3 regions of the Neobacillus sp. SAB-20_R2A genome follow, and region 2 is predicted to be linked to each of the others. Evidence: riboswitches for the same ligand, from Rfam matches in the RefSeq annotation. Region 2 holds a riboswitch; each other region holds the start of a gene.

Region 1 (10,188 bases), 2.4 Mb from region 2:
TCACGTTCTCGCCCAGAAACGAATAATATATTTTTAGCCCTATTAGAGGAGAAAATCCTCCCTGTTTACGGGAAAGAAAAGGAAACATTTGTAAAATGCCATCCGAACTTTTCCATTATTTTTACAAGTAATCCAGATGAATATGCAGGGACCTTTCATACCCAAGATGCGCTTTTAGATCGGCTAATAACAATTAACCTTGATTATTGTGACAAAGAAACAGAGGCTGAAATAATCAGAAAGAAAATTGAAATTAGCGAACTCGAAGCAAAAGAGGTGGTAAGACTCGTTTCCAATCTTAGAAGCTATGGAAAGAGATTTTGCCCGAGCTTGCGGGCTTCACTTATGATTGCCACGATTGCAAAGGAGGCAAATATACCGATTAGCCCTGGGAACAAAGATTATCAGACACTTTGCTTCGATGTATTAACAAGACCGGTGAATCAAAATTTTCCTGATTTAAAGCATAAAGAAATTAAGGAGCTAATTTTACAGGAAATGTTGAGAAGGGAAGAGGGGTAATGGACCAGCAAAGCGGAGTTTATGTCTTCTGTGCCATTCGTGAAACAAAACCAAAAACATTTGGAAAAGTAACGATTAACGGACAGGAAAGCGAGATTTATACAATCCACTACAAAAATACCGCGATGGTTGCTGCCAAGGCTAGTGGAGAGGTATTACCGGACCGTCATCATTTATTTGCTCATCAACAAACCATTACGGAGGTAATGAAACAATATTGTGTCATTCCGATGAGCTTTGGAAATGTGTTTCATTCGGATAAAGATGTACTGCTGATAATGGAGAATTTACATGATCATTTTGAAAACTTGTTTATAGTATTGGACAACAAGATAGAAGTTGGTCTAAAGGTTATGGTCAGGCGGGAATGGGTGGAACAAGAAATAGCAAATGACCCAATTTTAAATGAATGGAAATCTGGGAAAAAGAATCTATCTGCCCCCGGTTCTTTTTACGAGCAAATCCAATTGGGTGAAGTAGCCCAAAACTTTGTATTACGTCTTGAAGCACAAGCAGACATGGAAATCTATGAACCATTATTGGAATTGGCAGAGGCAGGCAAGCAGAATAATACCATTCCCGGGAAAATTTTATTGAATGCCGCGTTTTTAGTGGACCGGGAACAAGAAGAAGCCTTTGACCAAAAGGTAAACGAATTATATGAATCCTGGAAGGATAAGGCGGAATTTAAATATTCAGGTCCATGGCCGGCGTATAACTTTGTCAATATTCGATTGAGGATTGAAGAAAATCATGATTCATAAATTATTTACACTGCCCATTCGATCGATACTAAAGCTTGCAGAGAAAATTCAGGATGAGGCTGAGCAGGAGCTTTACAATATTCCGTATATTCAACAGCAGTTGATGGAATTGCACCTGGCGTACGAAATGGGGGAACTAGACGAAGAAACCTACTTAGAGCGGGAACAAGAACTGCTTAATCGTTATAAAACAGCAAAAGAAAGAGAAAAAGGCGAGTAATGGGTTTAAAGGAGGAGGTAACATGACTCTTACAAAAGTAGATAGTGAATTCATTTATGTGTACGGAGTTTGCATAGCAGAGGAACTGCAGAAATCAGAGGTTCCAGACGTTTTAGGAATTGACCACAGCCCTATTATCATTAAAGTTTTTCAAGATTTAGCAGCACTCGTTACCCCAGTAAGTGCCACTAACTATTCCCAACAACAAATTGATCTTCTTTTAAAGGATGCTAAATGGCTGCAGGGAAAAGCGTTTCATCATCATGAAATCATTGCAGACTTTCAGCGGAATTTTACCATTCTCCCGATGTCATTTTGTACAATTTTTCAAACCGAAGGTAATTTGGAAAGCTTACTGACTGGACAATACCATCTACTACTAGAAAAACTTACTTATCTTAAGGGGAAACAAGAATGGAATTTGAAGCTGTTTTGTGATTCCGAGCTGGCTTTATCCTATGTGTTAAAGAATAATCCAGCGATCACGGAGATGAAGCGAAAATTAGTCTCGATGCCAAAGGGAAAACAATTTTTGATGAGGAAAAAGCTTGATCAACTAGTCGCTGCGGAATTCGAGCTTGAGCAAGCCAAATGGCGCCATGAGATTTTACCCCAGCTAGGATCCGTCATTGATGATTCAAATCTCCGCCAAAATTGGGGAAAAGAAGTGACGGAAAGAAAAGATGAGATGGTTGGAAATTATGATTTTCTTATCCACGAAAGTAAAGTGGAACAATTTTTAAATAAAATAGCTGAATTAGAAAAAACGTATGAAGCTTTAGGATGTTCGTTTCAGGTAACAGGACCATGGCCGCCCTACCACTTCGCTAAGTTTGTGAAGGAGAAGGTGTAATGGAACGGTATCATCCCTTAGAAAACAAAGAAGTAACGCTTTTGGATTTATTAGATGGAATCATTGATACAGGAGTGGTCGTACGGGGAGAAATCCTGATCTCTATTGCCGATATTGACTTAATTATAGTCGACCTTAAGCTGCTTATATCGTCAATTGAAAGTGCGTTTGGTTCCTATGAACGTATGAATGGCAGGGAGGGAATAGAAAATGGAACGCTTGCCGCTAGACTCCAATAATGTTGAGCAAGGGTTAGCTAAATTAGTCCTGACGATTATCGAATTGCTTCGCTAGCTGATGGAACGGCAGGCGATGCGGAGAGTGGAAAGTGATTCGCTTACGGATGAACAGTTAGAGGAATTAGGGCTGACACTGATGAGACTGGAAGAAAAAATGGAAGAATTAAAGATTGTCTTTGGTTTAGAAAACGAAGAACTAAATATAGAACTAGGCCCGCTGGGGAGATTATTGTAAGACGAACGACAGGAGAGATACTATGCCCATTCAGCATGCACCTCAATCTTCAAATTTGCTTGAGGTTTTGGAAAAAATACTGGATAAAGGGGTCGTCATAGCGGGTGATATTAAAATATCCCTGGCTGATGTCGATTTATTAACAATCAAAATCAGGCTGTTGGTCGCCTCAGTAGATAAGGCAAGAGAAATAGGCATGGACTGGTGGGTGAATGATCCGTATTATTCTTCCAAAGCCAGATTGGCAGAGGAAGAACATGCCCGTCTACTGGAAAGAGTCGACCGATTGGAGCAATTGGTGGCAGAAAAATCATTGCCTGCTCCTGAAAAAGAAATTCTATTAGCAGAGCCCTCTGAGGAAAGAGCAAAAGAATTACTATTAGGCGATGAGCTGTTAGGGGATTCCCAGGAGAGCCATCAATCATTAAATGAATAAGAGGTTAACGGGGGCAGTCTGGAAAAGACGGCCCTTACTCTTTAGTATGGAATGAAATGTGACTACTGGGTAAACCTACTCTGCCACACCCATCAATGGCTTCAGGCTAAAATAGTCCAGCGCCTGATTGACATCGTGGACATCATATATTTTTTTCTCTAGACAGAATTGGATGACCAAGTCAAAGGTTTCACTGTCGGACAATGAAAAACCGGCCGAACTTAACAGTTTGTCGGTTTCTTTTTTGTTTAATTCAAGGGCAAGCGCCAAGGCCACTACTGTATTTTTTCGTGGGCGGTATTCTGGATTCGAGCGGATCTTAGAAAAATGCCTGCGATCCAATCCGGCTTTTTTGTAGGTTTCTGTGTCGCCAGCTCCTTTTTTATCTATCAATTTGAATAGAGTTTCGTTGAAGGTCGGCTGGCGCTTATTTTTAATAAAATCTTCTATTTCGAGACTATGTATTTCATTAGACTCCATCATTGAGTAAGTAAGGATGTTTAAGTTTCTTTCAACATATTCCTGCAATTCTACTAGCAAGTGTTTATCCAGCATAATTCTACCCCCAAAAATGTCGCTTGAGAGGCGACCATTTCCCAGATTTAATACCCTATTATTATTTTATAAACAATATTGAAAGGATGATAGAGATGAACACGAATATGACTGAAATTATTTTCTTGCTTGACCGAAGCGGGTCAATGGCTGGACTTGAAAGTGATACGATTGGCGGGTTTAACGGATTTATTGAGAAACAGAGGAAGTTGGAAGGGGAGACACGGGTAACAACTGTTTTATTTGACGATCAATACGAAATCCTATGGAATGGGGTTGATGCAAGGCAGATTAACCTCACTGATCAGGAGTATTATGTAAGAGGTATGACGGCAATGTTGGATGCAGTGGGGAAAACCATTCTTGACGTAGGATATCGGTTATCCAAAACTCCTGAAAATGATAAGCCCGGTAAGGTAATATTGGTGATCACGACTGATGGAATGGAAAACGCAAGTAGTGAATTTTCCTATACAAAAGTGAAGGAGCTCATCAAGCACCAAAAGGAGAAATATAATTGGGAGTTTATCTTTTTGGGGGCAAACATCGATGCTAAGGAAGAAGCGGGCTGTCTTGGGATTGATGTTGAAAATGCCTTTAACTTCGAAGCATCTGAAAAAGGTGTTGAGATTATGTATAATATGGTGTGTGAGCAAGTAATGGAGAGAAGGCAGAGCACAAGGAAACTTTAAAGCAGTAGTGTATTTGTTGTAATATATATAGTATCTACTTTGCTCAGTCTATAAGACTGAGTTTTTGTCTTGAGGTGAGTTATGCAAAAGGTAATTGTAATTGGGGCAGGAATACTCGGAGCATCCACTGCTTATCACCTTGCAAAATGGGGGGCCGAGGTTATCATAGTGGACCGGCATGTCCCCGGTCAAGCCACTGACGCGGCTGCGGGGATTGTTTGCCCATGGTTGTCCCAACGGCGTAATAAAGCCTGGTACCAGTTGGTTAAAGGTGGAGCCCGGTATTATCCAGAATTAATAGCTCAGTTAGAAGCAGATGGGGAAAAAGATACGGGTTATAAACGAGTTGGGGCATTAAGTATTCACACTGATCCAGCAAAGTTGGAAAAGATGGCAGAACGGGCACGGACCCGTTGGGAGGATGCTCCCGAAATCGGCGAAATAACAATTTTATCACCAACTGAAACGAATCGACTTTTTCCGCCGTTGTCCGATGAATTTGGGGCAGTTTTTGTTAGTGGCGGGGCACGTGTAAATGGCCGGGCTTTACGTAATGCACTTGTTAACGCTGCAGTAAAACATGGAGCCCAAGTTGTTAAAGGGGATGCTTCATTAATTAGTAGTGATAATAAAGTCCAAGGAGTTAAAGTATCAGATAGGTTACTATTCGCTGATCAAGTCATAGTCACTGCAGGAGCGTGGGCAAAGGAACTTTTGGATCCGCTGGGAGTTGAATTTTTGGTAAGGCCACAAAAGGCGCAAATCATACATTTACATATGCAAGACATGGAAACAAACTCGTGGCCTGTAGTCATGCCACCATCTGATCAATATATTCTAACCTTTGAAGGTGGGCGTGTTGTCATTGGAGCAACCCACGAAAATGATGCAGGATTTGATAATCGGGTAACGGCTGGAGGAGTCCAAGAAATCTTAAATAAAGCTTTAGCTGTTGCTCCTGGTCTCGCAAGTGGAACAATTTTGGAAACAAGGGTAGGCTTTCGGCCTTTTACTCCTGGTTTTCTTCCGGTAATCGGGGCTTTACCAAATTATGAAGGAATCTACTTAGCAAATGGCTTAGGCTCCTCCGGATTAACCAGTGGGCCCTATCTCGGTGCCGAACTTGCAAAACTGGTATTAGGTAAACAAGCAGAAATTGATTTTAATAATTATAATGTTGCTGGTGCTTTAGCCTAATGTTATGCACAAAGAGCTTTTCATGCGAAAAGCTCTTTTCTAATCGAACAAAAAAATTTTTAAATTAATAATAAGTTGATATGACAATGTTGAAAACGCTATCGGGTAAATTGCGCTATAATTTAGATGATTGACAAAACAAAAATAGATTTGTACTATCTTAATATAACTTAATTATTTGTTAATTTAATTTTCTTATCCAGAGCGACCGAGGGACATGGCCCGATGACGTCCGGCAACCCCCGATTGGGAAGGTGCCAATTCCTGCAGAATGACAGTACTTTCATTCTGAAAGATAAGCCGAAATTCTATTTAATTTCGACGCCCCTTTCAGAATGAATGGGGCTTTTTGTTTGGGTATAAAGTCTAGTTTAGATATCGGAAAAATGAGGTAATCAGTATGATTGAAATAAAGAACCTTAGTAAAATTTATAAGACAAAAAAGGGTGAAGTAAAAGGTGTTGATAATGTTTCACTAACCGTCCAGGAAGGTGAAATCTTCGGTATCGTCGGCTATTCAGGCGCCGGAAAAAGCTCCCTGCTCAGATGTATTAATCTATTAGAACGTCCCACATCGGGAAGTATTATGGTTGATGGCACAAACCTTACCTCCCTTAAAGGCGAGCAACTACGTTCAGCAAGGCTTAAGATTGGTATGATTTTCCAACATTTTTATTTAATCAGTCAAAAAACGGTTTACGAGAATATTGCGTTTTCTTTAAAAGCAGCCAACATGCCAAAAGAACAAATTAAAATTAGAGTAGAGGCACTCCTTGAAATGGTCGGCCTTTCTGATAAACGTGATGTCTATCCATCCCAACTCAGCGGTGGTCAAAAACAACGAGTCGGTATTGCAAGGGCTCTCGCAAATAATCCGAAGGTGCTTTTATGTGACGAAGCAACATCAGCACTTGACCCTACGACAACAAAGTCGATACTCAATCTATTGAAAAAAATCAATAAAGAACTCAACATCACCATTGTATTGATCACTCACGAGATGGATGTTGTTAAAGAAATCTGCAGCCGGATGGCAATTATGCAGGATGGACGAGTTGTGGAAGAAGGTTCGGTATATGATATTTTTGCCAACCCGCATACAGAACTTACAAAAGAATTTATTGAGAGTGTCGTGACCCTTGAAATCCCGGAAGTCATTCTAAAAAGCTGCCAGGGGCCAATAATAAAAGTTACCTTTAAAGGTAAGGTGGCGGGAGAGGGAGTTATTTCTGATACTCTTCAACAATTTAACGTAAAAGGTAATTTTCTGCATGGTTCAATAGAATATATTCAAGAGCAACCGCTTGGGATTTTCATAATGGAGCTAAAAGGACAAAAAGAGGAAATAGAAAAAGCCCTAAATTATATTGAAAACCGGGCCGCACAAGTGGAGGTGTTACACAATGGGCTTTGATTTTGCACATCTGATGGAGCTTATCCCGGATATCAATAAAGCATTTTTTCAAACCATCTATATGATTGCAATTTCACTGGTGGTTTCAACGGTAATCGGATTGCCGGTTGGGATATTGCTTTACATAACCGACAAAGGATTATTTATGGAAAATCGAGCTGTCCAGAATGTACTTGGTTTTATTGTAAACATGGTTCGCTCGATTCCTTTTATTATTTTATTGGTGGCATTGCTGCCGCTGACTAACTTACTTGTTGGCACAACCATCGGTCCAACTGCAGCTAGTGTTTCATTATCTGTAGCGGCGATTCCTTTTTTCGCAAGAATCGTAGAAAATGCTCTAAGAGAAATCGATAAAGGGGTAATCGAAGCTGCTATTGCTGCCGGGGCAACCCCGTGGATGATAATAAAAGATGTCCTATTACTTGAAGCAAGATCCGGCATTATCTCAGGTGTTACTTTAACACTCATCAGTTTAGTAGGATTTTCCGCTATGGCCGGAACAGTCGGCGGCGGCGGTATTGGAGACTTGGCGATTCGCTTCGGTTATTACCGGTACGACAATACCATCATGATTTCAACAGTTTTAATCTTAATTATTTTAGTTCAGGTCATTCAGCTTCTTGGTGACTATATCGCCAAAGTTGTAGATAAAAGAAGATAAATAAAGGGGAGAAATTATTATGAAAAAATGGTTAACAAGCATTTTATTACTATGTGTAGTCTTTGCACTAGCTGCTTGCGGAAACTCCGAGGACAAAACAGCAAGCGGTAAGGAAAAAGCAGCAGAATCAAAAGATATTAAAATTGGCGCTACTGCAGGTCCATATAGCGATATGGTAACAAAAGCGATTAAACCAGGCCTAGAGAAAAAAGGCTACAAAGTTGAAATTGTTGAATTCAGTGACTATATCCAGCCAAACAAAGCATTAAACAATGGCGATATCGATGCTAACCTGTTCCAGCACACGATTTACCTTCAAAATTTTGCAAAAGAAAACAACATGGATTTAACAGCTCTTATTTCTGTACCAACAGCACCAATGGGAATTTATTCGAACACATTCAAATCAATTAAAGATGTAAAAGATGGAGCTACTGTTACACTTCCAAACGACCCGACAAATGCAGCACGTGCTTTAAACACACTTCGTGATGCAGGGCTTATCACTATCAAAGCAGATGCAGATCCACTAAAAGTATCTGAAAAAGACATCGCTGAAAACAAGAAAAACCTGAAGTTCCAGCCAATTGAAGCAGGCCAGCTTCCTCGTTCTGTTGAAAGTGCAGATTTAGCTGCAGTACCTGGTAACTTTGCACTTGCCGCAAAGATGAATCTGCTTGATGCCTTAACACTTGAAAACATGGCTGACAATTACCGCAATATTGTAGCAGTAAAAACAAGCAACAAAGACTCACAATTATCTAAAGACATTAAGGCTGTTGTTGAATCCGCAGATTTCGAAAAAGTCATCGATGATCAGTTTAAAGGTTTTGGAAAACCAAGCTGGATGAAAAAGTAATTTTTAAATCAAAAGGGTATGGACGAGATCCATATCCTTTTTTCATTGGATACACCAATAAAGATTGGAGAATCCTAAAGGAAAAAGGAGGATTTCAAATGAGTTTTTTCAAGGGAAATGAAGAAAAGGAAAATCTTGAAGCAGTTCTTAAAGATTCTATAGAAATAGAAGAAGATTTGATGCGTACATATTTAATTACCGCCGAACGGGTTCATGACGACGATGAGCTAAAAGAACGTCTAGAAAACTTTGCGGAAGGGAATGCGAAGAGGACAAAACAGCTAATTGATGAATTAAATGAAACAAAAGAGAAGTAAGATTTACAAATTTATTAAATGAAAGAGTCCTATCATAACAGGGCTTTATCAAGTAGATAAATTAACATGGAAAAGCAGTGCAGTTTTCAGTTGTGAAATGCACTGCTTTTATTGTTGTATTGTTAATTCTTAAAAAAGATCGGTATAAGGCAAAACCTTTTTCTACCTGCTATTCTTATTATAACCATTTCTTGACCGGTACTGTTGCGGAGCCCGTGAAGGATACCTTAATGGAAAACTGAACATATGAACTAGAGCTGTAAATGGGATGGCAGCAAATAAAATAAACGCCACAATGATATGAATTTTAAAGAGCAAAGGCACCCCAAGCATTAAATCCGACCTTGGATGGAATGTGAACAAACTTCTGAACCAAGGTCCAATTGATAAACGGTATTCATATGCCCCTACCGTTGTATTATAGACGATCGTCATATATGCCCCAAGCCCTGCAACTAATATAAGCCATATGATGGTAAAATAGCTTGTCCCAGTAGTATGGGCACGAACCCTTGGTGAATTGAATTTTCGAATCAGCATCAAAACTAGCCCGATTACCACCATGAGACCCGCAAGACCACCTCCTGCTATGGCAAAGAAATGATAGATATGGTCTTTGACTCCGAGTGCATTGTATACACGTAATGGAATTAATACGCCCATTACGTGTCCAACAAAAGCAAAGATAATCCCATAGTGAAATAGGATAGAGGCGATTCCCAATCCTTTTTTTTCAAAAATTTCTGTTGAAGGCGCAGTCCAACTTTTGCCGCGAAAAACAAAACGATAAAATGTTGCAATAATAAGGATTGTTCCGCAAATATAAGGAAAAATTGTCCACCAAAATACAACTTCCATCATAGCCCCTCCTTTTTAGCGATACATCAATGGATATGGCAACTCATCCAGGTCAGCATCTTCCCGAAGTCTTTCTAAAGCAGAGATCTCTTCTGCATCCGGAGTTTCAAAAACATACATCATCCCTAATTCAAGCACTTTCTTGTAAGGATTATCCTCAGGAAGATTTGTTAAGATCCGGTCAACGGCATAAGCAATTCTTCTTGAAAGTTTGTTGATTTTTTCTTCTTCGGGTACAATAGCCAAAAGTTCTAACAACATAGGGATATAATCTGCCATATCATGTCCGATGTATTCAAGTCCGGCTTCAGATATGAGTTTTTGTAATTGGATAAGAGCAAAACCGCGTTTTCTGCTGTCTCC
Region 2 (10,188 bases):
GTTTGCGAAACAAGATCCTCAAGCTTAAGCTTCGTTTGATAATCGAGTGCGGAAAAAGGCTCATCAAGCATCAAAAGCTTTGGCTCAGTTGCCAGCGTCCTTACAAGGGCAACTCGCTGCCTCATGCCGCCGGACAGTTGTTTTGGCAGTTGCTTTTCAACATCGCCCAAGCCCATCTGCTGGAGCAGGCTTAAGGCGGCTGACTTGTTTTTTTCAGTCAGCTGTTTTGATAATTTAAGGCCTAAAAGGATATTTTCTTCGATTGTTTTCCACGGAAATAGATAGTCCTGTTGAAGCATGTAGCCAATATCGTTATTTGCGGTGGATACCGGCTTATTTTCCAGCAAAACAGTCCCCTGAGTTGGTTTAATCAAGCTTGAAATAATGGAGAGCAAAGTCGTCTTTCCACAGCCGCTAGGGCCGAGGATGGAGACAAATTCTCCCTCCTCAACCGTAAGCGAAATATCGGAGAGGGCCGTGGTTCTAGAGTCTTTGGTAAAATACGTGTGTTGCATATTTTGAACCTTTAAGAAGCTCATGTGCCGGCCACCCTTTCGGAGTTATTTTTTCATGACTTGTTCGGCAATCTCTGTATTAACGAGCGTGTCATGTTTTACTTCTTTTGGAAGCTCTCCGGCTTCCTTCATGATGTTTTGCAGATTATTCCATTCTTCTTCATCAAGAATTGGATTAGTGGCAAAGGATCCCTGGCTCTTATAACGATCGACAACAGTTTTCATAATTTCAGGGTTTGTATCAGGGAAGAATGGTTCTACTGCTTTAGCAATTTCCTCAGCACTGTGGGACTTTACCCATTGCTGAGCTTTATAGACTGCTCTTGTGAATTTTTCGATAACGTCCTTGTTATCTTTTATATAGCTCTGTTTAGCCATGAAGGTTGTATACGGTACATGCCCAGATTCCTTTCCGAAGGAGGCAACAATAAAACCTTTACCCTCTTTTTCAAAAATGCTGGCAGTTGGTTCAAATAATTGAACAAATTCTCCACTTCCTGAGGCAAAAGCGTTGGCGATGTTTGCGAAGTCAATATTTTGGATTAGGTTTAAATCCTTATGCGGGTCAATTCCATGCTTCTTTAACACGAATTCACCAACCATTTGCGGCATGCCGCCTTTACGCTGGCCAAGGAAGGTCGTACCTTTTAATTGATCCCATGAGAAATTGTCAATTTTCTCTCTTGAAACAAGGAAGGTGCCGTCAGTTTGGGTGAGCTGGGCAAAATTGATGACCGGATCGTTTGCCCCTTGAGCATATACATAAATGGAAGTTTCCGAGCCGACCAGAGCCACATCGGCGCCGCCCGAGATGAGGGCAGTCATTGTCTTGTCACCGCCGGGTGTTGTCGTTAATGTGACATCAAGACCTTCATCCTTGAAGAATCCCTTTGATAAAGCAACATATTGAGGGGCATAGAAGATTGACCTGGTAACTTCTGCAATACGGACTTTTTCCAGTTTCTTCGGTTCTTTAGCGGTATCTTTATTACAAGCAATTAGGGAAAACATAAGTATACTGATGAGGAGAAAGGAGAAACTGATTTTTGACCATTTTTTCATAAAATTAACCTCCTTATCTGGGCTGATTGCCTAGAATATCGTATGAAAAAGAAAAAAATGTGTGAATGCCCAGTTCCAGAAATTTTTTAAAAGGATTAGATACAAATGAACGAATTTAACGGAAAGATTATTGAAATGAAGCGGTTTCCATCCCCAAATCCAAACGTTGATTTGAAGGAGATTACCTATCTTTCAAATGGATTAAGCGTGAAGGGGATGCTGGCAGAACCGGTAAATCAACAGGTACATGACGGATTTCTTTATTTGCGGGGAGGAATCAAAAGTGTCGGAAAGGTGAGGCCGGCGCGGATTGCCCAGTTTGCTCAGGAAGGTTTTATCGTTTTCGCTCCTTACTATCGTGGAAACCAAGGCGGGGAGGGGAATGAAGATTTTGCTGGGGAGGACCGTGCGGACGCCTATGCGGCCTACGACCTGCTAAAATCACTTCCTAATGTAAAAAGGATACATATCTTTGGTTTTTCCCGCGGCGGAGTAATGGCGCTTTTGACGGGAATTGAATTCCCAGATGCATCTTCCTTAGTCACCTGGGGCGGTGTCAGTGACATGAGCTTGACCTACTATGAGCGGAAGGATTTACGAAGGATGATGAAACGGGTCATCGGCGGGACACCGGAGAAATTCCCGGACCGATATCAAGATAGAACACCTTTATTCGAGCTTGAAAGGCTGGCTGCCCCCGTCCTGATTATTCACGGTGTAAACGACAAAAATGTATCTGTCGAACACGCCTATCGTCTTGAAAGAAGGCTGCGAAGTCTGGACAAGCCAGTCGAACGCTGGTATTTTGATCATTTCACACATTATTTTCCGCCGGCAATTAACCGAAAAGTAGTGGAAGATTTGACGAAGTGGATGAAAATGCAAAACAAATAATGGTAATATAAAGATATAAATAGCAGAGGAGCGGATATGTTATGGGTATGCCTCTTGAATTAAATACTTTAATCGTCACAAAAGGGAATGAAAAAAGGATTGGAGAAAATCTGTTTGTACTTGTGAAAGAAGGATACAGATTATACCCGATTGAAATCCCTGTGGATGTCAGAAAAACACTGGACACAAACTCAAATGGTACAGCTTTAATAAAAAAAGTTGAATGGGAAAACAGCCGCACAACACTAACATATCAATTAATATCCTTAAACTCAACGAACTAGCAGGTGTTATCACCTGCTTTTTTTCTTTTGGAAAAGTGTAAGATTTGCCAAACAATAGCGTCTTATATAGAGATTAACAAATAGAGAGGGGGGGTAAGGTTGGAAGGAATTCAGCAAATAGAGAAATGGTTTATTCATTATGAGAAGGACGTTACCAATTTTCTTGTTTATTATACCGGAACGACAGATGTTGAGGATTTGGTACAGGAAACTTTTCTCCGTGCACTTCAAGCCTTTTCCCGGTTTAAAAATGAAGCAAGTCCCAAAACCTGGCTTATTTCCATTGCAAGAAATACAGCCATTGATTTATATCGAAAAAAATCGGTATGGCAAAAGCTGAAGGAACGATTAAACCGAGAATCACCTGATCAAAAAGAACTTCGTACTGAAGAGAAAATCTTAAAAAAGCAGGAGTATGCCCGCTTATATGAAGCGATTAACGAATTAAAGCCAAATTATCGGGATGTAATTTTGCTTAAGGGCATTGCCGAGCTTTCTTCACAGGAAACTGGCAACATTCTTGGCTGGTCGGAAAATAAAGTGAATGTTACCTTTTTTCGGGCCATGAAAAAACTAAATGAGCAATTAAAGGAGGGTGAATATTTTGAGCAATTTATCGGATAAAGAGCTGCTAGAAATGATGGCGGATTTTCCGAAACATGAGCTTTCCACAAAACAGAGAACGGACATGTTAAAAAGGATTAGTGAAGCAGGCACAGTCAAGCCAAGAAAGGTGTTTAACATCCAAAGACTGGGGGCTGTGGCAGCATTGTTCATACTTGCTCTTATTGCCCCGATTTTCTATTTTACGAATACAGCAGAGGAAAAGAGTCCCGGCAGCAGTAGTTCCGTTATAACAAAAGCCCAAGAGGGTGATTATTTTGCATTAAAGAATGAAGAGGGGAAACCTATTTATGCAGATAGTAATTTTGGTATCCCAAACAAGGTGAGCCTGCTTGCACCTCAGGACTGGATTGCAAAAGATAAAGGCACCGTTGCTAAGATGATGATTTTTTTATGGGGAAACTATGATTATTCGAAATCTCTCAAGGTCAATGCGGTCCACGTTAAAACAGGAGTCAAAGAGCACCTTGCTGAAACTCCTTTATCTGGAGGAATCTACGGAACGGATGCTCACACTGTAACAACCTTCAAACCATTGCCTTTTTCAGGAGTTTGGAATCTTCAATTCACAGTTGGTGATAAGAAGGTTGGTGCATTTTCCATTTATGTAAAGGAGCCGTATATCACAATTGGCAAATCAACATTAATGATTTCTGCGGAGGATCTTTACGCCGGCTTTTATGAACACGAGTTTATTGAAGTAGAGGGAAGCAATCTTCCCGATGAAATAGAATTGGAGATATTTCAATTAGAAACCGCTGAGGCATCGAAATTTACTTTTAAGAAGGTTGCAGACTATACAACAACGGATGGAAAGCATATTACGGAGTATGGCGGCGGGTTTACCATCAAAAAAAGCGGTAAATATCGTTTTACTGTTCTCCAGCAATCGGAGGAGGTCGAAGTAAGGAAACCAGTTGACGGGAAATAGAAAAAAAGAGGCTGATTTTGGAGGTCAGCCTCTTTTTTCTACTGTTTAAACGATTGGTCCGCCTTTTTCTTCAATCTCGACGGCAACGTTAGCGAATTTCTTAAAGTTCTCACGGAATTGCTCTGCCAATTCTTTTGCCTTTTTTTCATAAGCATTAGGATCTGCCCATGTTTTCATTGGCTGAAGCACTTCATCAGGGACCCCAGCAATATGGAGCGGGATATTTAGGCCAAAGAATGTATCCTTAACGGTTTCTACGTGATTTAGTTCTCCTTCAAGAGCTGCCTGCACCATTGCTCTTGTATATGAGAGTTTCATACGATTGCCAACGCCGTATTCTCCGCCAGTCCAGCCTGTATTGACCAAAAACACATTAACGTTATGCTCAAGTATTTTTTCTCCTAGCATATCGGCATAGCGTGTAGCCGGCAGCGGCAGGAATGGTGCACCAAAACAGGTTGAGAAGGTTGCCTGCGGTGAAGTAATGCCACGCTCTGTGCCAGCAAGCTTTGATGTAAATCCGCTTAAGAAATGGTACATTGCTTGTTCCCTTGTTAATTTAGCAATTGGCGGAAGAACACCAAATGCATCTGCAGTTAAAAACACAATGGTATTCGGATGCCCGGCAATGCTAGGCTGGACAATATTATCAATGGCCTCCATTGGATATGCGGCCCGAGTGTTTTCTGTTAATGTTCCATCATCGTAATCCGGAATTCTCGATTCCTGGTTAATCACAACATTTTCAAGAACGGTCCCGAAACGGATGGCATCAAAGATTTGCGGTTCTTTTTCACGGGATAGATTTATACATTTTGCATAGCAGCCGCCTTCAATATTAAAGACGCCATTTGATGACCAGCCGTGCTCATCATCGCCGATTAGACGGCGATTAGGGTCTGCGGAAAGAGTTGTTTTTCCAGTTCCGGATAAACCGAAGAATAATGCAACATCCCCTTCAATGCCGACATTCGCTGAACAGTGCATAGAGAAAATATTGTTTTCAGGCAGTAAATAGTTCATGACAGAGAAAATTGATTTTTTCATTTCCCCCGCATATTCAGTTCCTCCAATTAGAACTACGCGGCGTTCAAATGATATAATAATGAAGGTTTCAGAATTCGTACCGTCGACTGCCGGGTCTGCTTTGAAATTAGGGGCAGCAATTACTGTAAATTCAGCTTTATGAGTCAGAAGTTCATCTTCCGAAGGCCGAATGAACAACTGGTGGGCAAAAAGATTATGCCAAGCAAATTCATTTATGACTTGAATCGGCAGTTGTGATTTCTTATCAGCACCAGCAAAGCCTTTAAATACATAAACTTCTTCTTGCTGTTTTAAGTATTCTAATACCTTATTATAAAGATGATCGAAAGTCTCTTGTGAGATTGGCTGATTTAAAGAACCCCAGGCAATTTTATCTTTGGTTGACTCCTCCAAAACAGTGAATTTGTCTTCTGGAGACCGCCCAGTATATTTTCCTGTTGAAACACGAACCGCTCCGGTGGAAGTGAGTGTCCCTTCTTTTCTGCTGAGGATTTTTTCAACTAGCTGCGGCACAGATAATTGGACTTGGACATTACTTTCATTAAGTAATTCCTTTAATTCATTTGGGATATGAACAGAATTCATTTAATGAACCTTCCTTTTTATGGTTTTTTTAATTTGATATATTAATATTGATTAGTATAACACAATTAAAATAATAGTCTATACTAATTGACGAAATTATGCTGTATTTTATACCTTATTCTAAAGGTGATTAAAAAGTCATGAAAAAAACAGTTTAAGCATATTTTGTATCATACTCCATTGTATATTTTGGTTAATGTTGCTAAAAAATACATTGACATACTTTAAGAATCTGGGGTATGATTTAACCTTGAACGGATACTCTCTTATCCCGAGCTGGTGGAGGGACAGGCCCTATGAAACCCAGCAACCTGCAACTAGGAAAATGTCTATTTTTAGTCGTTTTTCGGGCAAAGGTGCTCAACCTGATGCAAGGCTTGTCCTTGAACGATAAGAGTGAAAGGCACGCAAAATGTTTGCATTCAACCTTTCCTCATGGAAAGGTTTTTTTGTCTATTGGGCAAACACACGTGCTGTTTGAATCGCTTTACTAATCTTCTAAAGAATTTCGGTTGGGTTTTTTCGGTAGTATTTCATAAAAACCTGATGTTTATTTCATACTATTAGGGATGAGTTCCGTATCAAAATGGAGGTTATTTGGAAAGGGTGTTAACCTTTGAAAAAAGCAGCCTCATTATTTCATTATTATAGGAGGAATTCAGATGTCACTAAAACGCCATTTGTTCACTTCTGAATCAGTAACTGAAGGTCATCCTGATAAGATTTGTGACCAGATTTCTGATTCTATTTTAGACGCCATTCTAGCAAAGGATGCAAATGCCCGCGTAGCTGCTGAAACATCAGTAACGACCGGCTTAGTTCTAGTTGCCGGCGAAATCACTACCTCTACATATGTAGATATCCCAAAAATTGTTCGTGAGACGATCAAAGAAATTGGCTACGTTCGTGCGAAATATGGCTTTGATTCGGAAACATGTGCAGTGTTAACCTCTATTGATGAACAGTCTCCGGACATTGCCATGGGTGTCAATCAAGCACTTGAAGCTCGTGAAGGTCAAATGTCAGATAAAGAAATTGAAGCAATTGGTGCAGGTGACCAAGGCTTAATGTTCGGCTTCGCCTGTAACGAAACGAAAGAGCTGATGCCTCTTCCAATATCTTTAGCCCATAAGCTTGCCCGCCGGTTAACAGAGGTTCGTAAAGAGGATATCCTTCCATACCTTCGTCCGGACGGAAAAACACAAGTAACGGTCGAATACGATGAGAACAACAAACCGGTTCGGATTGATACAATTGTTATTTCCACCCAGCACCATCCGGAAATTGGACTAGAGCAAATCCAGCGCAATGTTAAGGAACATGTCATTAATCCGGTTGTACCAAAAGAATTAATCGATGAAAATACAAAATATTTTATAAACCCAACCGGCCGCTTTGTAATCGGCGGACCGCAGGGGGATGCAGGACTGACTGGCCGCAAAATTATCGTGGATACTTACGGAGGCTATGCCCGTCACGGCGGCGGCGCTTTTTCCGGTAAGGACCCGACAAAGGTTGACCGTTCTGCCGCTTATGCTGCACGCTATGTTGCAAAAAATATTGTCGCAGCAGGTTTAGCTGATAAATGTGAAGTCCAGCTTGCTTATGCGATTGGTGTAGCAAGACCGGTATCGATTTCCATCGATACTTTTGGCACAGGCAAAGTCAGCGAAGAGGTATTGGTTGACTTAGTAAGTAAAAACTTTGACCTGCGCCCTGCAGGAATCATTAAAATGCTGGATTTACGCCGCCCCATCTATAAGCAAACAGCAGCTTACGGACATTTTGGCCGTACGGATGTTGATCTTCCTTGGGAACGCACTGATAAGGCAGATGCATTACGTGAGCAGGCAGAAGGAAAATAATATGGAGTGGGAGTTGCATTAAGGTGTAACTCCCATTTTTCATTAAACGTCTATTTTCTTGTTCAGTGTTTTAAAAATTGGAATAAAATGTTTAAGTAGGACTATTGAAGTGAAAAATGATGATACATGATTTTCCTTTTGTTCACAGTGCCATTTTTGAAAAAAAAGTGGTAGTATTAGAGAGTATGTTTTTACAAAAGGATATTTTGAAATAGAGTAGGTGAGGTACATAATGTGCGGTTTTATCGGTTGTGTACATGACAAAACGCAAAATTATCGTGACGAAGAAAAGCAGCTTTTTAAAAATATGAACGATATTATAACCCATCGTGGACCAGATGATGCTGGTTATTATTATGATGATCATATTCAATTTGGTTTTCGCCGGTTAAGTATCATTGATATTGAATCCGGGCACCAGCCGCTAACGTATGAAAACGAAAGATACTGGATTATTTTTAACGGTGAAATTTATAACTATGTCGAGCTTCGTGAAGAGTTACTCAAAGAAGGACTAACTTTTTCCACAAGCTCTGATACAGAGGTTATCATTGCACTCTACAGCCAGCTAAAAGAAAAAGCAGTTGAACGCTTGCGCGGGATGTTTGCTTTTGTTATCTGGGATAAGCAGGAACAAATACTTTATGGGGCACGAGATCCGTTTGGAATTAAACCATTCTTTTATATGGAGGATGGTGACAGAACCTTCTTTGCTTCTGAGAAAAAGAGCATTTTGCTGGCTCTTAAAAATGATGTGCTAGATTATGATTCCTTGCAGCATTATTTAACCTATCAGTTTGTTCCAGAACCTGATACCCTATCTGAAGGAATTAAAAAGCTTGAACCAGGCCATTATTTTACAAAAAAAATCGGCTCGAAGATGGAAATGAACCGCTACTGGAAGGCACATTTTCACCCAGTACTAAAATCGGAAGATGATTTCGTAAAGGAAATCCGTGATATTCTGTTTGATTCGGTTGAAAAGCATATGCGCAGTGATGTTCCGGTTGGTTCCTTCTTATCAGGTGGGATTGACTCTTCCATCATCGCCTCGATTGCAAAGCAATTCCATCCGGCTATTAAAACGTTTTCCGTCGGATTTGAGCACAATGGCTTCAGCGAAATTGATGTCGCCAAGGAAACAGCTGAAAAGCTTGGCGTAGAAAACATCAGTTATATCATTACGCCTGAGGAATATATGAAAGAAGTTCCGAAAATTATTTGGCATATGGATGACCCGCTTGCCGACCCAGCCTGTGTTCCATTATATTTTGTCGCCCGTGAAGCGAGAAAGCATGTTACGGTTGTTCTTTCAGGCGAAGGCGCTGATGAATTGTTTGGCGGTTATAATATTTACCGCGAACCTGGCGATTTGGAGATTTTCAATAAAATTCCTAGAGTCGGAAAGGTCCTTCTAAAAGGAATTGCCGATATGCTTCCGGAAGGGATGAAAGGAAAGAGCTTTATTGAACGCGGGGTGACACCGATGGAGCAGCGCTACATTGGTAACGCCAAGATGTTTGACGAAGCGGAAAAACGTGAGCTTTTGAGTGTCTATCGTGAAGGCTTAAACTATACCGATATCACCAAACCTCTTTATGAGGAATCAAGAGGCTATGATCCGGTTGACCGGATGCAATATATTGATATCCATACTTGGATGCGCGGCGATATTTTACTAAAGGCTGATAAAATGACGATGGCTCATTCATTGGAACTACGCGTGCCGTTCTTAGATAAGGCAGTATTTGAAGTGGCCTCGAAAATCCCAACTAGCTTGAAAACAGCTAACGGCACTACTAAGTACGTTTTGCGTAAGGCTGCCGAAGGGGTCGTTCCTGACCATGTTCTAAACAGGAAGAAGCTTGGCTTCCCTGTTCCTATCCGCCATTGGCTAAAGGCTGAGATGAATGATTGGGCAAAAAATATCATTCGTGAAAGCCAGACGGACCATTTAATCAATAAGACGTACCTGTTAAAGCTTCTTGATGACCATTGTCAGGATAAAGCTGACAACAGCCGAAAGATTTGGACTGTTCTTATGTTTATGGTTTGGCATCAGGTGTATGTTGAAGGAGTATACTCCTTTCAAAGCGAGTATAAAAAAGATATAGTATTAGCGAGTAGATAAATGGAAAAGTAAAGGCACCCATCGTTAAGATTGGGTGCCTTTTTGTAGGGATTTATAAAATTGCCCTTTTTCTGCATATTCTCTTGTGATTCTTTCCATTTCCTTAATGTCTTCAGGAGTGATTTCTCTAATAACTTTAGCTGGTCTTCCAAATGCTAATGTATTAGGAGGAATTTTTTTGCCTTGCGGAACAAGACTGCCAGCACCAATAAAGGCACCTTCGCCAATTTCCGCCTGGTCCAAAATAATC
Region 3 (10,188 bases), 170 kb from region 2:
GCGTCCTCTAAATCTTCCACTAAGTCCTCAACATTTTCGATTCCAATGGAAAGACGGATCAAGTCCTCGGAAACACCGGCTGACTTTAATCCTTCCGAATCCAGCTGCTGATGTGTGGTGCTTGCAGGGTGGATAATTAAGCTCTTGGCATCGCCGACATTGGCCACGTGCGCCCATAGGGTGATTGCATCGATTAATTTCGCACCGGCTTCTCTTCCGCCTTTAATACCAAATACAACCATCGAACCAGCGCCCTTAGGTAAATATTTTTGCGCCAATTCGTAATCAGGATGTGATGGATGTCCCGGATAAGAAACCCATTCAACCGCAGGATGATTATTCAAGTATTCCACTACCTTTTTGGTGTTGGCGACATGCTCTTTCATCCGTACATGAAGCGTTTCTAACCCAAGAACAAACTGGAATGAGCTTTGCGGGCTTAGTGCCGGCCCCAAGTCCCGGAGAAGCTGTACGCGTGCTTTAATAATATAAGCAACCGGTCCAAGCGCCTCAGCATAGACAAGATCATGATAGCTGGAGTCTGGCGTTGTAAAGCCAGGGAATTTCGGTGAATTCCAATCGAACTTGCCTCCGTCGACAATAATGCCCCCTGTAGTTGTTCCATTACCTAATATCCACTTGGTTGCGGAGTGAACGACGATATCAGCGCCATGCTCAATTGGACGGCATAGGTATGGTGTTGCAAAGGTGTTGTCCACGATAAGAGGAACCCCTGCTTCATGAGCAATATTGGCTACCTTTTCAATATCAAGGATTCTTAAGCTTGGGTTGCCGATCGTTTCAGCGAAAACAGCTTTTGTTTTTTCCGTTATGACGGCACGGAAGTTTTCCGGATTCTCAGGGTCGACAAACTTCACATTAATCCCATATTTAGGCAGGGTCACTGCAAATAGATTATACGTTCCGCCATATAGATTGGATGCAGCAACAATCTCATCACCCGCTTCGGCAATGTTTAAGATGGCCAATGTGATGGCAGACATACCGCTTGCCACTGCCAGTGCGCCAACGCCGCCTTCTAGGAGCGATACTCTTTCTTCGAAAACAGTTGTGGTTGGATTGTGAATCCTTGTGTATATGTACCCAGGTTCCGCTAAGGCGAATAGGTTGGCGGCATGCTCTGTGCTTTTGAATTGGTAGGCGTTATTTTGATAGATAGGTAGCGCCCGTGCTCCTGTTACAGGGTCTGGTGAGAGACCACCGTGAACACTTAGTGTTTCAAACCTTAACTTCTTTTGTTTTTCTGACATAGTTCTTATTCCCTCCCAATATAAAAATAAAACCCATGCTTCCTATAAGAAGATGGGGGTTCTCCGCTCTTCTTATCTTTCAGAGCCCGTTTGCTCTGCTGGATTTAGCACCGTGTGGTCCACCGGTTGCCGGGCTTCAACGGGCCAGTCCCTCCGCCGCTCCTGATAAGAATGTATATTTAGTTTGCTGTTCGTTGCTTGAATATTCTAAAAAAATAATACCTGAACTTTAATTCCGAGTCAATACCTTTGATTAAATTATTTCGGCAAGATTTGTCTGGGCTTTAGTTAAATAAAATAGTGATTCCAGTAGTAATATGGTCCTTAGTGCCCCTTTTACGTTCAGGGCGCCAATCCGTTGCAGTACCCTTAATCTTTCTTGCCCTTCCAGAAGTTGCTTTAGTTCTTGCGGGCCGCCGTGGATTTGGCAATTTGCCTGATCCGGGTGTGAGTCATAGAGGGCGAATATTTCCCCGTTTTTAATAACCAGTTGAAACGATTGCTGTTCGGTGGTGCTTAGGTTAATCCTTAGTTCTGCGTGCTGAATTAGCGGAAGAATATGTCCTTGGTCTTTGAATGTTTTTAAAAAGCTATTAACCTCTTCTATCATTTTAATCACTCCGAAATCCTCGTCTATACCAATTACTATTCAGCAGCGATTCGCCTATTCCTTTATGAATTGCTCGACATTATCTTCGAACAGGTGGGGAAATATTAACATTTCCCGAGAAATATGTCGGACTATGCAAGATTCTGGTAATGTTAACAAAATATTCATACATTCTAATTTGCGTTTCAGTAAGTTGGAGTAAAATTGGATATGGGTATTTTTAATTATTTGAGAGGATGTGGACTATGCCTATACCAAAAAAATCGCGCGGAGTACCAAAGGAGTTGCTTATGTTACGGGCCTTAAACCCGCGTATGGCACTTGCTGATACAGACAGGAGAAAGTATTACACTCTTGAAAAAGGCTATCAAGGAGAATTGATGTTTGATGCTATTTCTGAAGGATTGAAGAATAACTGCATCGTATTAAATGACTTGCTCTTTAAATTGAAAGGAAAATACTTTCAAATCGATACGATTATTATTTTTCAAAAAACAATTTACCTGATTGATGTTAAAAATTTTGAAGGAGACTATATTTATAAATCTGATCCCGACCGTTTTTGTAAAAATGATACCGAAATTGACGACCCTATCCTTCAATTGTTGAAGGCAGAGTCCAAGCTGCGGCAGCTTCTCGAAGAGTACAGATTTAATCTGCCGGTTGAATCCTACGTGGTTCATATTAGCCCCACATTTACCCTATACAATGCTCCTCAAAACAATCATGTTATTCTCTCAACACAACTCAATCGCTTCATAAGAAAATTAGAAAATATCCCATCAAACCTGAATGGTGGCCATGAGAGACTGGCAGACCTGTTAATTTCTTTGGATCAAGGTGATTATCCAAATGCTACAAAGCCCGCTTATAGATATGAGGAGCTGATAAAGGGTCCATATTGTTCGAACTGCAATTCATTTTCGGTTTCTGTTGGGGAGAGGAAAATGGTTTGTAATGCGTGTGGGTGTGAGGAGAAACTAGAGTCTGCGGTGCTGCGGTGTGTGAGGGAGTTACGATTACTTTTTCCTGAAAGGAAGATTAGTACGAATTTGGTGTTTGAGTGGTGCGGGAAGAAGATTGACAAAAGGAAAATTAGAAGGATTTTACAGAAGCATTTTACCACTAGAGGGAAAGTGAAATATTCTTATTACGAATAACTTGGTGTGAATTCGATCCATTTCTTCAAAAGTAATTATGTGGTTAATCGTATTACTTTTTTGTTTTTATTACAAATTTTTACTTTAGGGCGCTTATGAATCTTTTATAGATTATCCCACCCTCTCAGACCGGTGAATTCGGTCTTATGAACCCTTTATAAGACCATTTCCACCCTCTCTGACCGGTGAGTTTGGTCTTTTGAACCCTTTATAAGACCATTTCCACCCTCTCTGATCGGTGAGTTTGGTCTTATGAACCCTTTATAAGACCATTTCCACCCTCTTTGGCCTACTAATCTGGTCTTATGAATCCTTTATAAGACCATTTCCATTCTCTCTCACCAGCGAATCTGGTCTTATGAATCCTTTATAAGACCAGATCCACACTCTCTCACCAGAGAATCTGGTCTTATGAATCCTTTATAAGACCATTTCCATTCTCTCTCACCAGCGAATCTGTCTTATGAATCCTTTATAAGACCATTTCTCTCTCTCCAACTAACGAATCCGGTCTTATGAACCCTTTATAAGACAATTCCATTCTCTCTCACCAGCGAATCTGGTCTTATGAATCCTTTATAAAATCATTTCTCTCTCTCCAACTAACGAATCTGGTCTTATGATTTATAAGATCATTTTCACCAAATTTACCCATATACTATAGCTTTATAAAAAAACAGACGCCCCACCCGGCGTCTGCTCATCCTCTCAAATACCCTTTTATTTTCTCCAACAAATACGGAACCGAATGAAATGCATAAAGCGTCTCTGCAACACGCCCACCTTCCACAAACAATAAACACGGCACACTCTCAATCGCAAAAGACTGAGCCAAATCGGGGTAGTAGTTTAGGTTCATTTTTCCAATACTAACATCCCCAAGTGCTGCCTCCGCGACAACTAGCATTTTCCCGGCCACTTGGCAGGTCCCGCACATGGGTGTATAAAAGTAAACTACGCCGCGCTCGCCACTCTCCCAAAACGCGGAAAATTCATCTCGATTCCATTCTAACATCAGTAACTTCAGCCCATCTCTAAAAACTCTTTATGCACGTCAATGTTTGCCCCCAGCAAAACCGTTGCTAAGTGGTGCTCTGGGGCGGTTGCCACTTCGCGGTACATTCGGTCTATATATAAATGCTCTGCATTTGGAAATTCTCTTTTAAAAAGCTTGCGCAGCTTTTCACCTGCAGCGTCGGCGTCAACAAGAATGTAGACATCTTTGTCCTCAAGAATATCAATCCACTCATCCAACTTTGTGTGGCTAATGGTCCCGTTTGTACAAATTATTTCGACGGGCTCTTTTAAAATATTCTTGACCTTGTTTTTGTCCGACTTTCCTTCCACAATAAGAACTTTGTCAACATACGAATCATTCATCATCCATCACCTGATATGAAGTGGTTTACTGTTAACATATTCCGGAATTACTAATACGTGTACACATCTTTGTATGTCAACTATACCATCATTAGTATTTTTAAAATAGGAATTTGCTTAAAAGATGATGGAATCTTTTCATTTCTCAGCACCATCCACCATCATCACAGTCAGTATACTTGGCATCCCGGCCCTCTGTTGTGGTGACATGCTGATATATTTTTTGGCCTTCGGCTTCAAAATGATGTTCAAGCTTCATTTGAACATTCTCTGGAAGCTTACATATGCCGATTGACTGATTTTCCAAAAACAGCTCTAATTCTCCATTTTTGAGCTTGCCCACTACCCGGTCTGTTACGTCTATCTTATGTTGATTCAATGTCATTTTTTCCACCTGCCATATAATTTTATTTATAGTTTCCCCATTAACGCAGAAGAAAAAGTGGTAATAAAAAGAAAAAGCACCCGCAATGGGCGCTTTTTTGCTCAAAAAATTAATCTTCTTTAATCATTTCTTCGTATTGCTCAGCAGTCAGCAGTTCATCCAGCTCGCCGCTATTTGAGACTTCAACCACGATCATCCATGCTTTTTCATATGGAGATTCGTTCACATATTCAGGGTTATCGTTCAGGTCTTCGTTAATTTCAACAACCTTGCCGCTTACCGGAGAATAAAGTTCGGAAACCGTCTTAACAGACTCAACGCTGCCGAATGGTTCGCCGGCATTGATTTCATCGCCGACTTCAGGAAGTTCAACGAAAACGATGTCTCCTAATTCATGCTGTGCAAAGTCGGTGATTCCAATACGCACGAGGCTGCCTTCGTTTTTTACCCATTCATGTTCTTCAGTATAACGCAATTCTTTTGGTGTACTCATTGTCTAAATCCCTCCATGATTTTGCTAATAATATCTATCATCGAAATAAATCGATTGCCATTTTAATGATGGACTATTTCGTCCATACTTTCTCAAACTCATCTTCTTTAAAGCCGACAGTGACATGTTCACCGTCTGTTAAAATCGGGCGTTTCAGCAACATGCCATCAGACGCAAGCAAGTCTAACAGTTCATCTTCGGAAGCGGTCTTTAATTTGTCTTTAACGCCTAATTCACGATATTTCATTCCGCTAGTGTTGAAAAACTTCTTTAATTCCAAGCCGCTTTTTTGATAAAAATCTCGAATTTCCTCACGGGATGGAGGGTTTTCCACGATATGTACAGGCTCGTAATTAACTTCATGCTGGTCAAGCCACTTTTTTGCGTTTCGACATGTTCCGCACTTCGGATACCAGTAAAAAGTCAAAGACATCCTTTCACCGCCTTTTACTAAAATTCAGTCATAATTGAATATTACCATAACTATTTTCAAAATAAAAAATATCCAACCAAACAATTCGACTAATTTCGTGAAAATCCTGCCAAGTTTCGAAAAAATTCTAAAATAAAAAAGGGGCCCCTACATGAACAAAAGGGACCCGGTACAAGATATTAAACTAAATAACGTTCTGCTTCGATGATGACATCGGCAGCTTCGCGTTTTTTCGCAATTACGTTGATTGGAGTGTGGCGAGTCAGCTTTCTTAGTGTCGAAAGCATCATGCGCAGCATGTCGCCTTGTTCAACAGCCACAAGTGTTTCTTTGGCAACAGCTTCGATACGGTTGAACGCTTCTTGGCAGAAGATTTGAGTGTAAAGAAGCTTCTGCTGGTTCTTTTCTGCACCGTCTTTGGCAATTGCTTTTTCAGTACGTAACACAACAGATTCCATTGAATATACGTCTGAAATGATATCAGCGATATTTGCAAGGATTTCTTGCTCTTTTTCAAGGGCCTTGCCAAATTTTTGAGCTGATAAACCAGCGGCAACTAGCGCAAGCTTCTTAGCTTGCTTTACTAGATATTTTTCCTGTGCTAATGGCTCATCGCCTGGCTCTTCAGGCATTAACATCATTAATTCTTCTTGAAGGGCCATTGCTTTTTGGAATAATGGAAGCTCGCCTTTGATCGCTTTTTTCACAAGCGTTCCTGGAACAAGAAGACGGTTGATTTCGTTTGTTCCTTCGAAAATACGCTGGATACGGGCGTCACGGTATGCTCTTTCAATTGGGTACTCCTGCATGAAGCCGTAACCGCCATGGATTTGTACACCTTCATCAACCACATGGGCAAGCACTTCACTGCCGAAGAATTTGTTTAATGAACACTCAATTGCATATTCAGCGATAGAATCCGCAAGTTTCTTAATATCTTTAGTTTCTTCATCGGAAAGCTTGCCTTGGTTTTCTTCATATAGGCCGATTGTACGCCATACGGAGCTTTCAGCAGCATAAATTTCAGAAGCCAATGTTCCGAACTTTTCTTTTGTTAAATTAAATTGAGAAATTGGTGTTTTGAATTGCTGACGGCCGTTTGCATATTTTACAGTCATTTCAAATGCTTTCTTGGAACCGCCCACAGCACCAATTGCAAGCTTGTAACGACCGATATTTAAGATGTTGAACGCGATAACATGGCCTTTGCCGATTTCGCCTAATAGGTTTTCAACTGGAACTGGGACATCTTCTAAAATAAGGGTACGAGTGGATGAGCTCTTGATCCCCATTTTCTTTTCTTCAGCGCCGGTAGAAACGCCAGGGAAGCTACGGTCTACGATAAATGCTGAGAACTTTTCACCGTCAATTTTAGCGTAAACAACAAATACATCTGCGAAGCCGGCGTTGGTGATCCATTGCTTTTCGCCGTTTAGAATATAGTGAGTGCCTTCTGCATTTAATTTGGCAGTCGTTCTTGCGCCTAGAGCGTCAGAACCTGAACCTGGCTCAGTTAGTGCGTAAGCGGCAAGTTTTTCACCAGATGCAAGAGCTGGTAAATAACGTTTCTTTTGGTCTTCGTTACCGAATAAAACGATTGGCAGTGAACCGATACCTACGTGTGCACCGTGGGAAAGCGCGAAACCGCCGCCGCCGGCCATTTTTTCAGTAATTAAAGATGAAGTGATTTTGTCCAAGCCTAAACCTTCGTACTCTTCAGGAACGTCAGCAGCTAATAGACCTAGTTCGCCAGCTTCCTTTAAAAGCTTGACAGTAATATCAAATTCATGGTTTTCAAGACGCTCAAGAACAGGATGAACTTCTTTTTCCACAAAGTCTTCAGCTGTCTTGGCAATCATTAAATGCTCTTCCGTAAAATCTTCCGGGGTAAAGATTTGATCATAAGTAAGATCTTCAATTAAAAAGGCTCCGCCTTTAACGATTTTTTTAGTTTCAGTCATCGAAAATTCCTCCTAATTTTAAATTGGCAGGGTGGGGGCGACTCGCTCGAGGGCAGGGCCGCCGCCAAATAAATTAAAGTAATTCGAATACGCCTGCAGCACCCATTCCGCCGCCGATACACATGGTAACGACACCGAATTGTTCCTGTCTGCGTCTAAGTTCATTGATTAGCGTTAAAGTTAATTTTGCACCTGTACAGCCAAGCGGGTGGCCTAATGCAATCGCACCGCCGTTTACGTTCACTTTTTCTTCATCAAGGCCAAGCTCGCGGATGACCTGGATGGACTGGGAAGCAAAGGCTTCGTTTAATTCAAACAGGTTGATATCGGAAACCTCAAGGCCAGCGAGCTTAAGTGCCTTTGGAACGGCAACAACAGGACCGACACCCATGATTTCCGGCGGAACGCCACCGACAGCGAAGGAGCGGAATCTTGCTAATGGCTTAAGGCCAAGCGCTTCTGCTTTTTCACGGTCCATAATCATTACTGCAGCCGCACCATCACTTGTTTGTGATGCATTACCGGCAGTTACTGAACCTGTTACCGAGAATGCAGGACGAAGCTTTGCAAGTGTTTCAAGATTCGTTTCCGGACGAACACCTTCATCGACAGAAAACTTGATTGTTTTTTCAACCAGTTTATTGTCTTTGCCGACAGAGCGGAAAGTAACATCAACTGGAACGATTTCATCAACAAATTTGCCTTCCTGGATGGCTTTGAAAGCTCGTTGATGGCTTCTCACTGCAAAAGCATCCTGCTCTTCACGTGAAATGCCATATTTTTTCGCTACCTCTTCAGCTGTATGACCCATTCCCATGTAATATTCCGGTGCGCTTTCGACTAATTTTGCGTTTGGCCGGATCACGTGTCCGCCCATTGGCAGCAAGCTCATTGATTCCACGCCGCCGGCGATCGCTGTGTCAGTGTGCCCAAGCATGATGGACTGTGCTGCATATGCAACTGCCTGCAAACCGGATGAACAGAAACGATTGACAGTAATGGCTGGAACCGTGTGCGGAAGTCCTGCCAATGCCCCAATGTTTCTTGCCACGTTCATGCCTTGCTCTGCTTCAGGTGTCGCGCAGCCAATGACTAAATCATCGATATTTCCATCATAATTTCCGGCACGCTTTAATGTTTCTTTAACGACTAATGCCCCCAAATCATCAGGACGAACCTGGGCAAGCGTTCCTTTTTTCGATTTGCCGACCGGTGTTCTTGCTCCGGCAACGATTACCGCTTCTCTCATGCAAGTTCCCTCTCTTTCTTCCAATCTTGGAATATACGAATCTATATGGCTGCCAAGGGCACGAGGGCCCCTGGCTGTCACATAATTTTTTATGCTTAGAGCTCGTTTTCTAGTTTCTTAACGGCTTCCCTTTCACAAGCATGTGCTGCATGCGCTGCTGTGTTTTAGGTTCTTTGATTAAGCTTAAGAAAGCTTCTCTTTCAAGGTCTAATAGATATTCCTCGTCGACTTCGGTACCATATGGTACTTTACCGCCGGCAATGACGTAAGCAACTTTCTTGGCAATTTTTAAATCATGCTCAGAAATGTAGCCGGAAAGCTTCATCGCTTCCGCACCAAGTAAAAGTGTTGCATAGCCTGTTTCACCGACAACCGGAACCTTTTTCTTTACGCGTGCTTTGTAGCCTTTCTCATGTAGTGCAAGAACAGCCTGCTTCGCATCGTATAAAAGATGGTCGCCGTTGACGCTGATGCCGTCGGCTTTGCTTAAGAAGTTGTTTTCGCGTGCTTCTTCACCAGAAGTAGAAACCTTCGCAGTGGCAATTGCTTCAAAAACTTTATTGGCAACCTGCTGCAGGTCAAATTGTACGCCGTTTGGAATGTTTTCCAAGTGCTTAATGTAAAGCTCTTTGTTTCCGCCTCCGCCAGGCAGCAGGCCGACACCGACTTCAACAAGACCCATATACGTTTCAGCAGAAGCTTGAATATGTGCAGATGGCAGGCAAACCTCAGCACCGCCGCCAAGTGTCATGCCAAATGGCGCAGCGACAACCGGTTTGGCGCTGTATTTTACTTTTAATAATGCTTTGTGCAGCTGACGAACTACCATGTCAAGCTCCCAATAGTTGTCATCCTGCGCTTCCATCAGCATCATTGCCAGGTTAGCACCTACGCAGAAGTTCTTGCCCTGGTTGCCAATAACAAGGCCCTTGTAGTTTTTCTCCACTTCATCTACAGCAAAGTTGATCATTTGAATCGTGTCCATGCCAAGTGCATTGTTTGGAGAATGGAACTCTAAGAGTGCTACTCCATCACCGATATCGATTAGGCTTGCGCCGCTGTTTTTCTTAATAACGCCTTTTTGTTTCTTAATTTTCTTAAGATCAATCGCTTTTGGATTGAACTCAACAAGCTTGTATTCACCTTTATCGTAGTAGTAAAGCTCGTTATTTTCTTCTTTATAGAAGGAAGTAAAGCCTTTTTCGAGCATTTCGGTTACCCACGAAGGGACTTCCATGCCTTGTTC

The links. Region 2 has a riboswitch for S-adenosylmethionine ahead of metK (methionine adenosyltransferase). Riboswitches for the same ligand answer to the same signal wherever they lie in the genome.
Region 1: another riboswitch for S-adenosylmethionine. It lies ahead of V5M37_RS06215 (methionine ABC transporter ATP-binding protein); the one in region 2 lies ahead of metK (methionine adenosyltransferase).
Region 3: another riboswitch for S-adenosylmethionine. It lies ahead of V5M37_RS24360 (O-acetylhomoserine aminocarboxypropyltransferase/cysteine synthase family protein); the one in region 2 lies ahead of metK (methionine adenosyltransferase).

What each region holds. Positions count from the first base shown of each region.
Region 1 covers NZ_CP145895.1:1,245,770-1,255,957, forward strand. The annotation lists gene gvpN (gas vesicle protein GvpN) at 1-522, shown strand, start outside; gene V5M37_RS06170 (GvpL/GvpF family gas vesicle protein) at 522-1,286, shown strand; gene V5M37_RS06175 (gas vesicle protein GvpG) at 1,276-1,506, shown strand; gene V5M37_RS06180 (GvpL/GvpF family gas vesicle protein) at 1,529-2,359, shown strand; gene V5M37_RS06185 (gas vesicle protein) at 2,359-2,598, shown strand; partial or broken gene V5M37_RS06190 (gas vesicle protein K) at 2,570-2,833, shown strand; partial or broken gene V5M37_RS06195 (gas vesicle protein) at 2,856-3,146, shown strand; gene V5M37_RS06200 (hypothetical protein) at 3,345-3,824, opposite strand; gene V5M37_RS06205 (vWA domain-containing protein) at 3,920-4,516, shown strand; gene V5M37_RS06210 (NAD(P)/FAD-dependent oxidoreductase) at 4,598-5,713, shown strand; SAM riboswitch class I at 5,906-6,015, shown strand; gene V5M37_RS06215 (methionine ABC transporter ATP-binding protein) at 6,114-7,127, shown strand; gene V5M37_RS06220 (methionine ABC transporter permease) at 7,117-7,791, shown strand; gene V5M37_RS06225 (MetQ/NlpA family ABC transporter substrate-binding protein) at 7,811-8,650, shown strand; gene V5M37_RS06230 (hypothetical protein) at 8,749-8,967, shown strand; gene narI (respiratory nitrate reductase subunit gamma) at 9,130-9,825, opposite strand; gene narJ (nitrate reductase molybdenum cofactor assembly chaperone) at 9,841-10,188, opposite strand, start outside.
Region 2 covers NZ_CP145895.1:4,768,167-4,778,354, reverse strand. The annotation lists gene V5M37_RS23465 (ABC transporter ATP-binding protein) at 1-539, opposite strand, end outside; gene V5M37_RS23460 (ABC transporter substrate-binding protein) at 561-1,577, opposite strand; gene V5M37_RS23455 (alpha/beta hydrolase family protein) at 1,683-2,471, shown strand; gene V5M37_RS23450 (DUF2584 domain-containing protein) at 2,513-2,755, shown strand; gene V5M37_RS23445 (RNA polymerase sigma factor) at 2,855-3,379, shown strand; gene V5M37_RS23440 (hypothetical protein) at 3,360-4,310, shown strand; gene pckA (phosphoenolpyruvate carboxykinase (ATP)) at 4,356-5,942, opposite strand; SAM riboswitch class I at 6,206-6,339, shown strand; gene metK (methionine adenosyltransferase) at 6,605-7,807, shown strand; gene asnB (asparagine synthase (glutamine-hydrolyzing)) at 8,040-9,938, shown strand; gene V5M37_RS23420 (gamma carbonic anhydrase family protein) at 9,963-10,188, opposite strand, start outside.
Region 3 covers NZ_CP145895.1:4,936,427-4,946,614, forward strand. The annotation lists gene V5M37_RS24360 (O-acetylhomoserine aminocarboxypropyltransferase/cysteine synthase family protein) at 1-1,271, opposite strand, end outside; SAM riboswitch class I at 1,341-1,443, opposite strand; gene V5M37_RS24365 (SCP2 sterol-binding domain-containing protein) at 1,525-1,881, opposite strand; gene V5M37_RS24370 (nuclease-related domain-containing protein) at 2,127-3,041, shown strand; gene V5M37_RS24375 (thioredoxin family protein) at 3,742-4,056, opposite strand; gene V5M37_RS24380 (toprim domain-containing protein) at 4,065-4,421, opposite strand; gene V5M37_RS24385 (YusG family protein) at 4,567-4,806, opposite strand; gene gcvH (glycine cleavage system protein GcvH) at 4,916-5,299, opposite strand; gene V5M37_RS24395 (arsenate reductase family protein) at 5,373-5,732, opposite strand; gene V5M37_RS24400 (acyl-CoA dehydrogenase family protein) at 5,912-7,693, opposite strand; gene V5M37_RS24405 (acetyl-CoA C-acetyltransferase) at 7,767-8,942, opposite strand; gene V5M37_RS24410 (3-hydroxyacyl-CoA dehydrogenase/enoyl-CoA hydratase family protein) at 9,052-10,188, opposite strand, start outside.